Regions from separate parts of the Streptomyces sp. SudanB5_2050 genome, predicted to be linked through region 1. Evidence: riboswitches for the same ligand, from Rfam matches in the RefSeq annotation. Region 1 holds a riboswitch; the other holds the start of a gene.

Region 1 (5,482 bases):
TCGAGGCCGTCGCCGTACTGGTGACCCACGACCCGCTGGACGCCATGGTGCTCGCCGACCGGCTGGTCGTGGTCGAGCACGGTCGCGTCGTGCAGGAGGGCGCCCCCGGCGACATCGCCCGCCGGCCGCGCACGGACTACATCGCCCGGCTGGTCGGCCTGAACCTCTACCGCGGGCACGCCGACGGCCACACCGTCCGCCTGGACGCCGGCCCGGCCATCACCACCACCGAGAACCTCTCCGGGGCGGTCTTCGTGGCCTTCCCGCCGAGTGCCGTGACCCTGTACGGGGAACGCCCCGAGGGCGCCAGCGCGCGCAACCTGTGGCGCTGCGAGGTCGCGGGCCTGGAGCCCCACGGCGACCAGATCCGCGCGGACCTGACGGGCGAACTCCCGCTGGCCGCCGACCTCACCACGGTCGCCGCCGCCGAACTCGGCCTCCACCCGGGGGCACCGGTGTGGGCGACGGTCAAGGCGACGCAGACGCACGCATACCCGGCATGACGCCCTCGCCGGGCTACCGTGCCCTCCATGAGCCTGAGCATCCGCAACCAGCTCCCCGGCACCGTCACCACCGTCACCTCGGGCGAGGCGATGGCGACGGTCCGGGTCCGCCTCTCGGGCGGCCAGGACGTCACGGCGGCGATCACCCGGGACGCCGCCGACGACCTCGCGCTGGCCCCCGGGACCGCCGTCCACGCCCTGGTGAAGTCGACGGAGGTCTCCCTGGCCACCGGCCGCGTCGAGGGCCTGTCCATCCGCAACCGGCTCCCGGGCACGGTCACCGCCCTGAGCACCGGCGCGGCGATGGCGTCCGTCCAGGTCGCCGTCGAGGGCGCCGAACTCACCGCGGCCATCACCCGGGACGCCGCCGACGACCTCGGTCTCGCCGTCGGGGCCCCGGTCGTCGCGCTGGTGAAGTCGACGGAGGTCTCCCTGGCCACGGTGTGACCACGAAGACGGTCGAGGCCCCGCCCGGTCCCCCTGCGGGTCCGGGCGGGGCCTCGGCACGACGGCTCAGTCCTCGTACGCGTCCAGCGGCGGGCAGGAGCAGACGAGGTTCCGGTCACCGTAGGCCTGGTCGATCCGGCGGACCGGCGGCCAGTACTTGTCGGCGGCGGACACCCCGGCCGGGAAGACGGCCTCCTCGCGCGAGTAGGCGTGGTCCCAGTCGCCGCCCAGCGCGCCCGCGGTGTGCGGGGCGCCGCGCAGCGGGTTGTCCTCGGCGGGCCAGGCACCGGAGCCGACCTTCTCGATCTCCGCGCGGATGGCGATCATCGCCTCGCAGAAACGGTCCAGCTCGGTCAGGTCCTCGGACTCGGTCGGCTCGATCATCAGCGTGCCGGCCACCGGGAAGGACATCGTCGGCGCGTGGAAGCCGTAGTCGATCAGCCGCTTGGCGACGTCGTCGACGCTGACGCCGGTCGCCTTGGTCAGCGGGCGCAGGTCGATGATGCACTCGTGCGCGACCAGGCCGCCCGGACCGGTGTACAGCACCGGGTAGTGCGGCTCCAGGCGCTTGGCGATGTAGTTGGCGGACAGCACGGCCACCTGCGTGGCCCGCTTGAGGCCCTCGCCGCCCATCAGCCGGACGTACGACCAGGAGATCGGCAGGATGCCGGCCGAGCCCCAGGGCGCCGCCGAGATCGGGCCGACGCCCGTCTGCGGACCGGCCGCGGGCTGCAGCGGGTGGTTGGGCAGGTACGGCGCCAGGTGCGACCGTACGGCCACGGGGCCGACGCCGGGACCGCCGCCGCCGTGCGGGATGCAGAAGGTCTTGTGCAGGTTCAGGTGGGAGACGTCGCCGCCGAAGTGGCCCGGCTTGGCGAGGCCGACCAGGGCGTTGAGGTTGGCGCCGTCCACGTAGACCTGGCCGCCGGCGTCGTGCACCCGGGCGCAGATGTCGGCGACGTGCTCCTCGAAGACCCCGTGCGTGGACGGGTAGGTGATCATCAGCACGGCCAGCTCGTCGCGGTGCTTCTCGATCTTGGCGCGCAGGTCCTCGACGTCGATCTCGCCGTCCTCGGCGGTCTTGACGACGACGACCTTCATGCCGGCCATGACGGCGCTCGCCGCGTTGGTGCCGTGCGCGGAGGACGGGATGAGGCAGACGGTGCGCTGGTCGTCGCCGTTGGCGCGGTGGTAGCCGCGGACGGCGAGCAGGCCGGCGAACTCGCCCTGCGACCCGGCGTTCGGCTGGAGCGAGACCTTGTCGTACCCGGTGACCTCGGCGAGCCGCTCCTCCAGCTCGCGGATGAGCGTCAGGTAGCCCTGCGCCTGCTCGGCGGGCGCGAAGGGGTGCAGCTGGCCGAACTCGGGCCAGGTGACCGGCTCCATCTCGGTGGTCGCGTTGAGCTTCATGGTGCAGGAGCCCAGCGGGATCATGCCGCGGTCCAGCGCGTAGTCCCGGTCGGCGAGGCGGCGCAGGTAGCGCAGCATCGCCGTCTCGGAGCGGTGCTGGTGGAAGACCGGGTGGGTGAGGAAGTCGTCGGTGCGCAGCAGCGCCTCGGGCAGCGTCTCCTCGGTGGCGGCGTCCAGCGCCTCGATGTCACCTTCGACGCCGAAGGCGTTCCACACGCCGCCGACCTGGGCGCGCGTGGTGGTCTCGTCGCAGGCGAACGAGACGTGGTCGGCGTCGACGAGGCGCAGGTTGATGCCGTTCTCGCGGGCGGCGTGGACGATCGCGTCGGCCCGGCCGGGCACCCGCGCGGTGACCGTGTCGAAGTAGGCGCCGTGCACGATCTCGACGCCGCCGGCCGCGAGGCCCGCGGCGGTGACGGAGGCGTAGCGGTGGGTGCGGCGGGCGATGGCCCGCAGCCCCTCAGGGCCGTGGTAGACGGCGTACATGCCGGCCATCACGGCGAGCAGCACCTGGGCGGTGCAGATGTTGCTGGTGGCCTTCTCGCGGCGGATGTGCTGCTCGCGGGTCTGCAGGGCCAGGCGGTAGGCCTTGTTGCCGTCGGCGTCCACGGAGACGCCGACCAGGCGGCCCGGCAGGCTGCGGGCGAACTTCTCGTGCACCGCCATGTAACCGGCGTGCGGTCCGCCGAAGCCCATCGGCACACCGAAGCGCTGGGTCGTGCCGACCGCGATGTCCGCGCCCAGTTCGCCGGGCGAGGTGAGCAGCGTGAGGGCGAGCAGGTCGGCGGCGACGGTGACGAGGGCACCCAGCTCGTGCGCCCGGTCGATCACCGGCTTGATGTCGCGGACGGCACCGGAGGCGCCCGGGTACTGGATCAGGACGCCGTTGATCTCCCGCTCGGCGACCTCGGCGGGGATGCCCTCGGCGAGGTCGGCGACGACGACCTCGACCCCGGTCGGCTCGGCACGGGTCCGGATGACGGCGATGGTCTGCGGCAGGGCGTCCGCGTCGACCAGGAAGAGGCCCTTCTTGTTCTTGCCCATGCGCCGGGACAGCGCCATCGCCTCGGCGGCGGCGGTGCCCTCGTCCAGCAGCGAGGCGCCGGAGGTGGGCAGGCCGGTCAGCTCGGCGACCATCGTCTGGAAGTTCAGCAGGGCCTCCAGACGGCCCTGGGAGATCTCCGGCTGATACGGCGTGTACGCGGTGTACCAGGCCGGGTTCTCCATGACGTTGCGCAGGATCACCGGCGGGGTGAACGTGCCGTAGTAACCCAGGCCGATCATGGAGTCGAGGACCTGGTTGCGATCGGCCAGCGAGCGCAGCTCGGCCAGCACCTCGGCCTCGGAGCGGGCACCGGGCAGGTCCAGCGCGTCGGCGTTCTTGATCACATCCGGCACCGCGGCGGCCGTCAGCTCGTCGAGCGAACCGTAACCGACCTGCGCGAGCATCTTGGCCCGGGCCTCGTGGTCGGGGCCGATGTGGCGCTGCTCGAACGGCATGGCCTGTTCGAGTTCGGTGAGCGGGGTGCGATGGGCGGTCATTGCGGAGGCCTCCTGGTCTGACGACCTGCGAGGGGCACCACGGCGCGGGTACCCGGACGGCCTCCCCCTCTGTCATCTCGACCTGAGAGCTTCACCGGGGGCCCGAGGGCTCTCCCGGCTTTCACCGTCGGTGAGAGCGGAAGCCGTCGACACCCGCCCTGCTTTCCAGAGTGACCTCGTCCGTGCGGTACGTGAGCCTGAGAGATTCCGGGGAGGATTTGCTCCTTCGGCGCCTCCGGTGATGCCCGGAGGACTCTCCCGCACGGGGTCAGCAGCCGTTGCCAGAGTACCAGCGAGGTCGCCGCACGGACCTTCGAGTGGCCGAGCGGCCCTATGTGCTCTTTCGTAGTGACTACGGATGATTTCGGCGGCTGGCGGGTCGGCTGGTGCACGACCCCAGTACGACCATGTGGAGGGCCCGTGCGTACCGAGATAGACCCGCGCAACCTGATCGGCCGCAAGGCGTTCGACCGCAACGGCGCCCGGATCGGCACCGTCGACGAGGTCTATCTCGACGACGCCACCGGCGTCCCCGAATGGGCGGCCATCCGCACCGGTCTGTTCAGCAGGGACGCGTTCGTGCCCCTGGAGCCGAGTGAGCTGGTGGACGGCGCGCTGCGGGTGCCCTTCGACCGCTCCCTCATCAAGGAGGCCCCCGACTTCGGCGTCGGCCGCCACCTCTCGCCGGAGCAGGAACTCCAGCTCTACCACCACTACGGCCTGGACGTGGCCTCCCCTCCCCCGCCGCCCGACCACGACTTCGGCAAGCTGGCCGGCCGGGGCAAGGAAGACGCCTGACGCTCGGACCCGCGCCGCCGGCCCGCCGCACCGCCCGTCAGCCGGGCAGCCGGGCAGCCGTCAGCCAGCAGTCGGCAGTCGGCAGTCGGCAGTCGGAGACGCACGTCCCGCGGGGTCCGGCCCCGCGGCTGCCGGGCCGGTCACTCCCCCGGCCCCGGACCCGGCCCGGGCATCGGCCCCGGGGCATCCCGACCCCCGTCAAGTCCCAGGACCTGTCTCCACCTCGGCCCTCGACCCCGTGCCGGCCCAGGCCGCATCGGCGGCTGCCCCGGACGCCCCGTGGATCTCGGACGCCGGCCCGGGGCCGCCGGGTCTGCACGGGACGGCCGCGACCATGGGGACCGGCGGCACCAGCGGCAGCGGATCCGCCGGAGTCAGGTCCGGGTCGTCGACCGGGAAGGTCCGGACGCGGCCGGTCTCCGAGTACGGCGTCTCGAAGCGCACGGTGACCCGGCCGAGGCCGCTGCCCTGCACCCAGCCGTGCCCGTGCTCCGTGTGCCGCACGTCGTGCCCGGCCGGCCACCGGCGCTCACCGGGTGCCGGGCGCTGTTCCGCGGCCGGCTCGGCCGTGGTCTCGGAGTCGTCGGCGATCTCGGCGGCACGGTCTCCCGCCGCCTGTGCGAAGAGGTCCTCCTGCGTGTAGTCGGCGAGCCCGGTGACGCCGACGCCCAGCAGGCGCACCCCGCCCGTGGTGTCCACCAGGTCCAGCAGGCGGGCCGCCGCCTCCCGCACCACCGCCGGGTCGTCCGTCGGCCCGCGCAGCGTCTCCGACCGGGTCAGCG
Region 2 (5,482 bases), 4.0 Mb from region 1:
GAGGATCGCGACCACGATGAGGAAGAGCACGACGATGCCGCCCGTGAGGGCCAGCTTGTCCCGCTTCAGGCGCTCCCAGGCGATGCGGCCGAGGGAGCGCCCCTGAACCGCCTTGGCCTCGGCGCCGGCGACCGCCGCCTCCTCGGCCGCACTCGGGGCCGCTTCCGCGGTCGGCTCGTGCAATGGTGCCGTCATCTGGCAGGGACCCCTCTCAACCGGCGGTAGCCGGCCCGCACTTGCCGCTGTAGCGGCGTGATCAGTCCGTCGTACACAGGGGCGAACAGCCACCCCTTGCTGCGGGAGTCTTCAACGCTTTGGCGATCTGTAGCCAGACTTGACAGGGAAAGGATGCGCAACCGTGATGCTGTTTGAGGTGTTCCGTTATCCGGACAGTGGGTAACGGCGGCCGGACGCGGACGAGTTGGGACATCTACGGCACAGTGTCGCCAACCGCCTTCGTCTACGCGCGAAGATGTCCTCCCACCGGGAGCGGGGCGGGTCGCGGAACCGTCAGTACCGGCCCTGTGCCGGAGGGTATCCGTACCCGCCCGCGGGCGCCGGGGCGGGGGCGGCCCCGTGGGCTTCGCGGTCGTAGAACGGACGGGTGCGGGCGCGCAGCCACATGGCGACCGGATCGTGGGTGTCCGTCATCGCGACCGTCGACACCGGCAGACCTTCCGGGACCGCGCCGACGGACTGCTGCATCATGGCGCGCACCGCGTCGACGGCCGGCGGGGAGGTGTCGTACACGTCGAGGCCGATGGCGAGGTAGGGCGCCCCGAGCGCCGGCTGCACCCAGGCGCGGCGCAGTGCGCGGACCGCCGGGGTGCGGTGGGCGTTCTGCGCGAGCAGGGCGTAGAACTGCGGGATCTCGATGGCCGGTTCGGACAGGCGCAGGGGGCCGGCGGGCTGGCGGTCCAGGCCGGAGGCGATGCGGCGCAGGTCGAGCCACGGGATGCCGACGCCGCCGCCGGGGGCGTGCGGGTTGAGCCACAGGCCGTAGTGGTCGGGGTAGAGGGCGCGGGCCACCTCCAGTCCGTCGACCACCTCGTACGAGCGGTTCCAGCCACTGGCGGAGAGTTCCTGGGCGGAGGTGACGCAGGGGGCGTACCCGAAGCCGTCGACCTCCATCTTCCCGTACTGGGCGTCCGGGGAGCCTGCCTGACCGTGCCAGAGCAGCATCCAGACCTGGCCGGAGGCGGGGGTGGCGAGCGCGCGCAGCAGGGCCTCGTAGGCGTCGTAGCGCCCGGGGGTCACCTGGCGCAGCATGTGCTCGACCTGTCCGGTCGTGGTGCCGCTGGCGCTCACGTGTATCGCCCCTTCGAGAAGTTCCCCTGTTGTGAACCCAGCTTAAGGCTCCGCCGGGCGGGGGACGCCTGTGCGCTCGGGGGTGCCGTCCGTCCTCCCCCGCCCGGCACGGCCCCCGCCGGTGTCACAGGTCGCGGTCGTAGAACGGGCGGACGTTCGTCCGCATCCAGTCGCAGACCGGGTCCTGGGCCGCCTCCAGGAGGACCAGGTTGACCTGGGTCTTGAGAGGGGCCTTGGCGAGGGCCCGGCCCAGGGCGTCGAGGGGGAGGGCGCGGGCGTCGCCCTCCCAGTGGGCGAGTTCGACGCCGACGAACATGACCGGGTCGGCGGTCTCGATGGCGGCCATGCAGCGTCGTGCGGTGCGGACGACGCCGGTGGCGGCGAACTCGGCGGAGGCGGCGGCGAGGAAGTCCACCGGGTCGTCCTGCCAGTCCGGTTCGAAGAGGCGGACCCGGCCGCCCGAGGCGGGTCCGTCCAGCGGGGTGCGGCCGGCCCGGCACAGCTCGGCCACGGCGGGCGGCGGCAGCGGGACGCCGACCACGCCCTCCGGGTTGACGACGACGCCGACCTGCGGGGGCAGGCCCCGGGCGAACTCGACCGCGGGGGCGATGGTGTACGCCATCTGCGCGCCGGCGACCTGGCGGAGCTGCTCCTCGGAGCTGAACACCGGCACGTAGGCCTGGCCCTCGATCTCCAGCGTGGGCAGGTCGAGCGGACCGCTGTGCGGTCCGCCGCCGTTGGGCAGGGGTATCCACAGGAAGCTCCGGCCGAGCACCTCCACGATCCGTCCGCCGGCGGACGGGACGCCGAGGGACGCGGACAGCACCTCCTCCAGCTCGTTGCCGGGCCACCCGCCGTGCGGGTGGGGGTGCGCCTGTGCCGGGAAGTCCATCTGCCTACCTACCGCCTGCCTGGTACCGCTGCTGTGGCTGAAAAGGCTAACCCGTTCGACCGCAGGGCCCTACGGTGCGTCACCCCGTGAACGCGATCCGGTGGAGCGTGTCGGCCGCCGCCCGGTCCAGGAGGATCGCCGACGCACAGCCGGCCGGCAGGGTGCCCTCGGTCACCGCGCGCAGCAGGCGGGCGTTGGCCGTGCGGTGGCGCAGGAAGGCGTACCGCGACACGCCCCGGCCGCGCTCGCGCTGGCCGGCCAGGGCCTCGTCGGCACCGACGTCGAGCAGGAGCAGGTGCAGGGTGCCCTCGCGGCGGCGGGCCTCGCGGGCGAGCCAGGCGCGCACCCAGGACTGCGTGCCGCAGTCGTGCACCACGACGCCCTCGCCGGAGCGCACGGCCTTGCGCAGCCCGGCGTAGTGGGCGAGACGGACCAGGGGGCGGTAGAGCGCGTACGGCAGGAAGCGCGGCATGCGGCGCTCCCAGCGGTCGCGGGTGTCCTGGGAGTCGACGCGGGTGCCGCGCACGGTGCGCTCCATCAGCGTCGACTTGCCGCTGCCGGGCAGACCGGTGATCACCACCAGGTCCCGGGGTCCGAAGAGCAGGGCGTGCGGGCTGCGGCCCTCCCGGTCCCGCAGGTCGCGGACGACCGGTGCGGGCAGCTCGGCGCACGCCTCCGGGGCCGGGGCGACGGGCTGCTCGGGCAGCGCGAGACCCGAAGTGGCGGCGTACGCCGTGGTCCTGTTCACCGTGATCGTCCTCCCCTGGGGCGGTTCACGAGTTCCCATCCCCGTCGAGTGTAAAGAGAAGGTAATGCGCAGGTCTCGCGTTTTCGTTCGCTTACTGCCACAGGCCGGTTACAGATCACGGTCTGCCACGGATCGGCGGGGCGTGCAATGATGGCGGCGCCAACTGCATACCGGCCGTTTGAATCCGCGCGGGAGAGTCCCCGGCCGCGCCGGGGCGCCGAAGGAGCAAGTCCCTCCCTTGAATCTCTCAGGCACCGTTACCGCGCGGGCGAGGCACATCTGAAAAGCGGGCCGCCGCCCGACGGCGGCCCCACCCAAGGTGCAAGCCCTGATCGCCGTACTCCGGTGGTCGTGGCGAACCTCTCAGGTTCCGATGACAGATGGGGAGGAACGACCTCGCCCGTGCCGTCCTGTCCTGGGAGACGACCGACCGATGAGCAGTACAGAACTCCGCCGTACCGCGCTCGACGCCACGCATCGCGCGCTGGGCGCGACGATGACCGACTTCGCCGGCTGGGACATGCCGCTGCGCTACGGCTCCGAGCGCGACGAGCACGTCGCGGTGCGCACCCGCGCCGGGCTCTTCGACCTCTCCCACATGGGCGAGATCACGGTCACCGGCCCCCAGGCCGCCGATCTGCTGAACTACGCGCTGGTCGGCAACATCGGCAGTGTGAAGCCGGGCCGCGCCCGCTACACCATGATCTGCCGTGAGGACGGCGGCATCCTGGACGACCTGATCGTCTACCGGCTCGGCGAGGCCGAGGCCACTTCTTCCCACTACATGGTGGTCGCCAACGCCTCCAACGCCCAGGTGGTGCTGGACGCGCTGACCGAGCGGGCCGCCGGCTTCGACGCCGAGGTCCGCGACGACCGCGACGCGTACGCGCTGCTCGCGGTGCAGGGCCCCGAGTCGCCGGCCATCGTCAAGAGCCTCACCGACGCCGACCTGGACGGCCTGAAGTACTACGCCGGACTGCCCGGCACGGTCGCGGGCGTCCCCGCGCTCATCGCCCGCACCGGTTACACCGGCGAGGACGGCTTCGAGCTGTTCGTGAAGCCGGAGCACGCCGTGGAGCTGTGGCGGGCGCTGACCGAGGCGGGCGAGGGCGCCGGGCTGGTCCCCTGCGGCCTGTCCTGCCGCGACACGCTCCGTCTGGAAGCGGGCATGCCGCTGTACGGGCACGAGCTGACGACCGAGCTGACGCCCTTCGACGCCGGGCTCGGCCGGGTGGTGAAGTTCGAGAAGGAGGGCGACTTCGTCGGGCGCGCCGCGCTCACCGAGGCCGCTTCCCGGGCCGAGCAGAACCCGCCCCGCGTCCTGGTGGGCCTGGTCGCCGAGGGCCGCCGGGTCCCGCGCGCCGGGTACCGGGTCGTCGCCGGCGGCGAGGTGGTCGGCGAGGTGACCTCGGGCGCCCCGTCCCCGACACTGGGCAAGCCGATCGCCATGGCCTACGTCGACCCCGCGCACGCGGTGCCGGGCACCGAGGGTGTCGGCGTGGACATCCGGGGCAGCCACGAGCCGTACGAGGTCGTGGCGCTGCCCTTCTACAAGCGCCAGAAGTAGACACTGGGCGGCGGGGCCCCGCCGCTCCGCGCGCCCGCCGCCCGCGACCGCCGCTCACCAGCGGTTTCGGCGGCCCTCTCGCATCACCCCCGTCACCAGCATTTTCCCGCGTACAGGAGAATTCAGGCCATGAGCAACCCCCAGCAGCTGCGTTACAGCAAGGAGCACGAGTGGCTGTCGGCCGCCGAGGACGGCGCTTCGACGGTCGGCATCACGGAGCACGCGGCCAACGCGCTCGGTGACGTCGTCTTCGTCCAGCTCCCCGAGGTCGGCGACTCGGTGACCGCGGGCGAGACCTGCGGCGAACTGGAGTCGACCAAGTCCGTCTCCGACCTGTACTCCCCCGTCTCCGGTGAGGTCACCGAGGTCAACGAGGACGTCGTCAACGACCCGTCGCTGGTGAACAGCGCCCCCTTCGAGGGCGGCTGGCTGTTCAAGGTGCGGATCACGGACGAGCCGGCCGACCTGCTCTCCGCCGACGAGTACACCGCCTTCACCGCCGGCTGAGGAGTCACGCCCGCATGTCGCTTCTGAACACCCCCCTGCACGAGCTGGACCCCGACGTCGCCGCCGCCGTCGACGCCGAGCTGGACCGCCAGCAGTCCACCCTCGAGATGATCGCCTCGGAGAACTTCGCCCCCGTCGCGGTCATGGAGGCCCAGGGCTCGGTCCTCACCAACAAGTACGCCGAGGGCTACCCCGGCCGCCGCTACTACGGCGGCTGCGAGCACGTCGACGTGGTCGAGCAGATCGCCATCGACCGGGTCAAGGCGCTGTTCGGCGCCGAGCACGCCAACGTGCAGCCGCACTCGGGCGCCCAGGCCAACGCGGCCGCGATGTTCGCGCTGCTCAAGCCGGGCGACACGATCATGGGTCTGAACCTCGCCCACGGCGGGCACCTGACCCACGGCATGAAGATCAACTTCTCCGGCAAGCTCTACAACGTCGTCGCCTACCACGTCGGCGA

What was found. Region 1 has a riboswitch for glycine ahead of gcvP (aminomethyl-transferring glycine dehydrogenase). Riboswitches for the same ligand answer to the same signal wherever they lie in the genome.
Region 2: it holds a riboswitch for glycine, as region 1 does, so the genes downstream of both, gcvT (glycine cleavage system aminomethyltransferase GcvT) here and gcvP (aminomethyl-transferring glycine dehydrogenase) in region 1, are expected to answer to the same signal.

What each region holds. Positions count from the first base shown of each region.
Region 1 covers NZ_OZ186760.1:1,443,506-1,448,987, forward strand. The annotation lists gene ACFZP7_RS06365 (ABC transporter ATP-binding protein) at 1-503, shown strand, start outside; gene ACFZP7_RS06370 (molybdopterin-binding protein) at 531-950, shown strand; gene gcvP (aminomethyl-transferring glycine dehydrogenase) at 1,017-3,902, opposite strand; glycine riboswitch at 4,078-4,173, opposite strand; gene ACFZP7_RS06380 (PRC-barrel domain-containing protein) at 4,323-4,700, shown strand; gene ACFZP7_RS06385 (DNA polymerase IV) at 4,899-5,482, opposite strand, start outside.
Region 2 covers NZ_OZ186760.1:5,432,596-5,438,077, reverse strand. The annotation lists gene ACFZP7_RS24360 (ABC transporter permease) at 1-195, opposite strand, end outside; gene ACFZP7_RS24355 (enhanced serine sensitivity protein SseB C-terminal domain-containing protein) at 511-1,308, opposite strand; gene ACFZP7_RS24350 (enhanced serine sensitivity protein SseB) at 1,433-2,200, opposite strand; gene ACFZP7_RS24345 (AAA family ATPase) at 2,280-2,948, opposite strand; glycine riboswitch at 3,128-3,221, shown strand; gene gcvT (glycine cleavage system aminomethyltransferase GcvT) at 3,382-4,515, shown strand; gene gcvH (glycine cleavage system protein GcvH) at 4,645-5,022, shown strand; gene glyA (serine hydroxymethyltransferase) at 5,037-5,482, shown strand, end outside.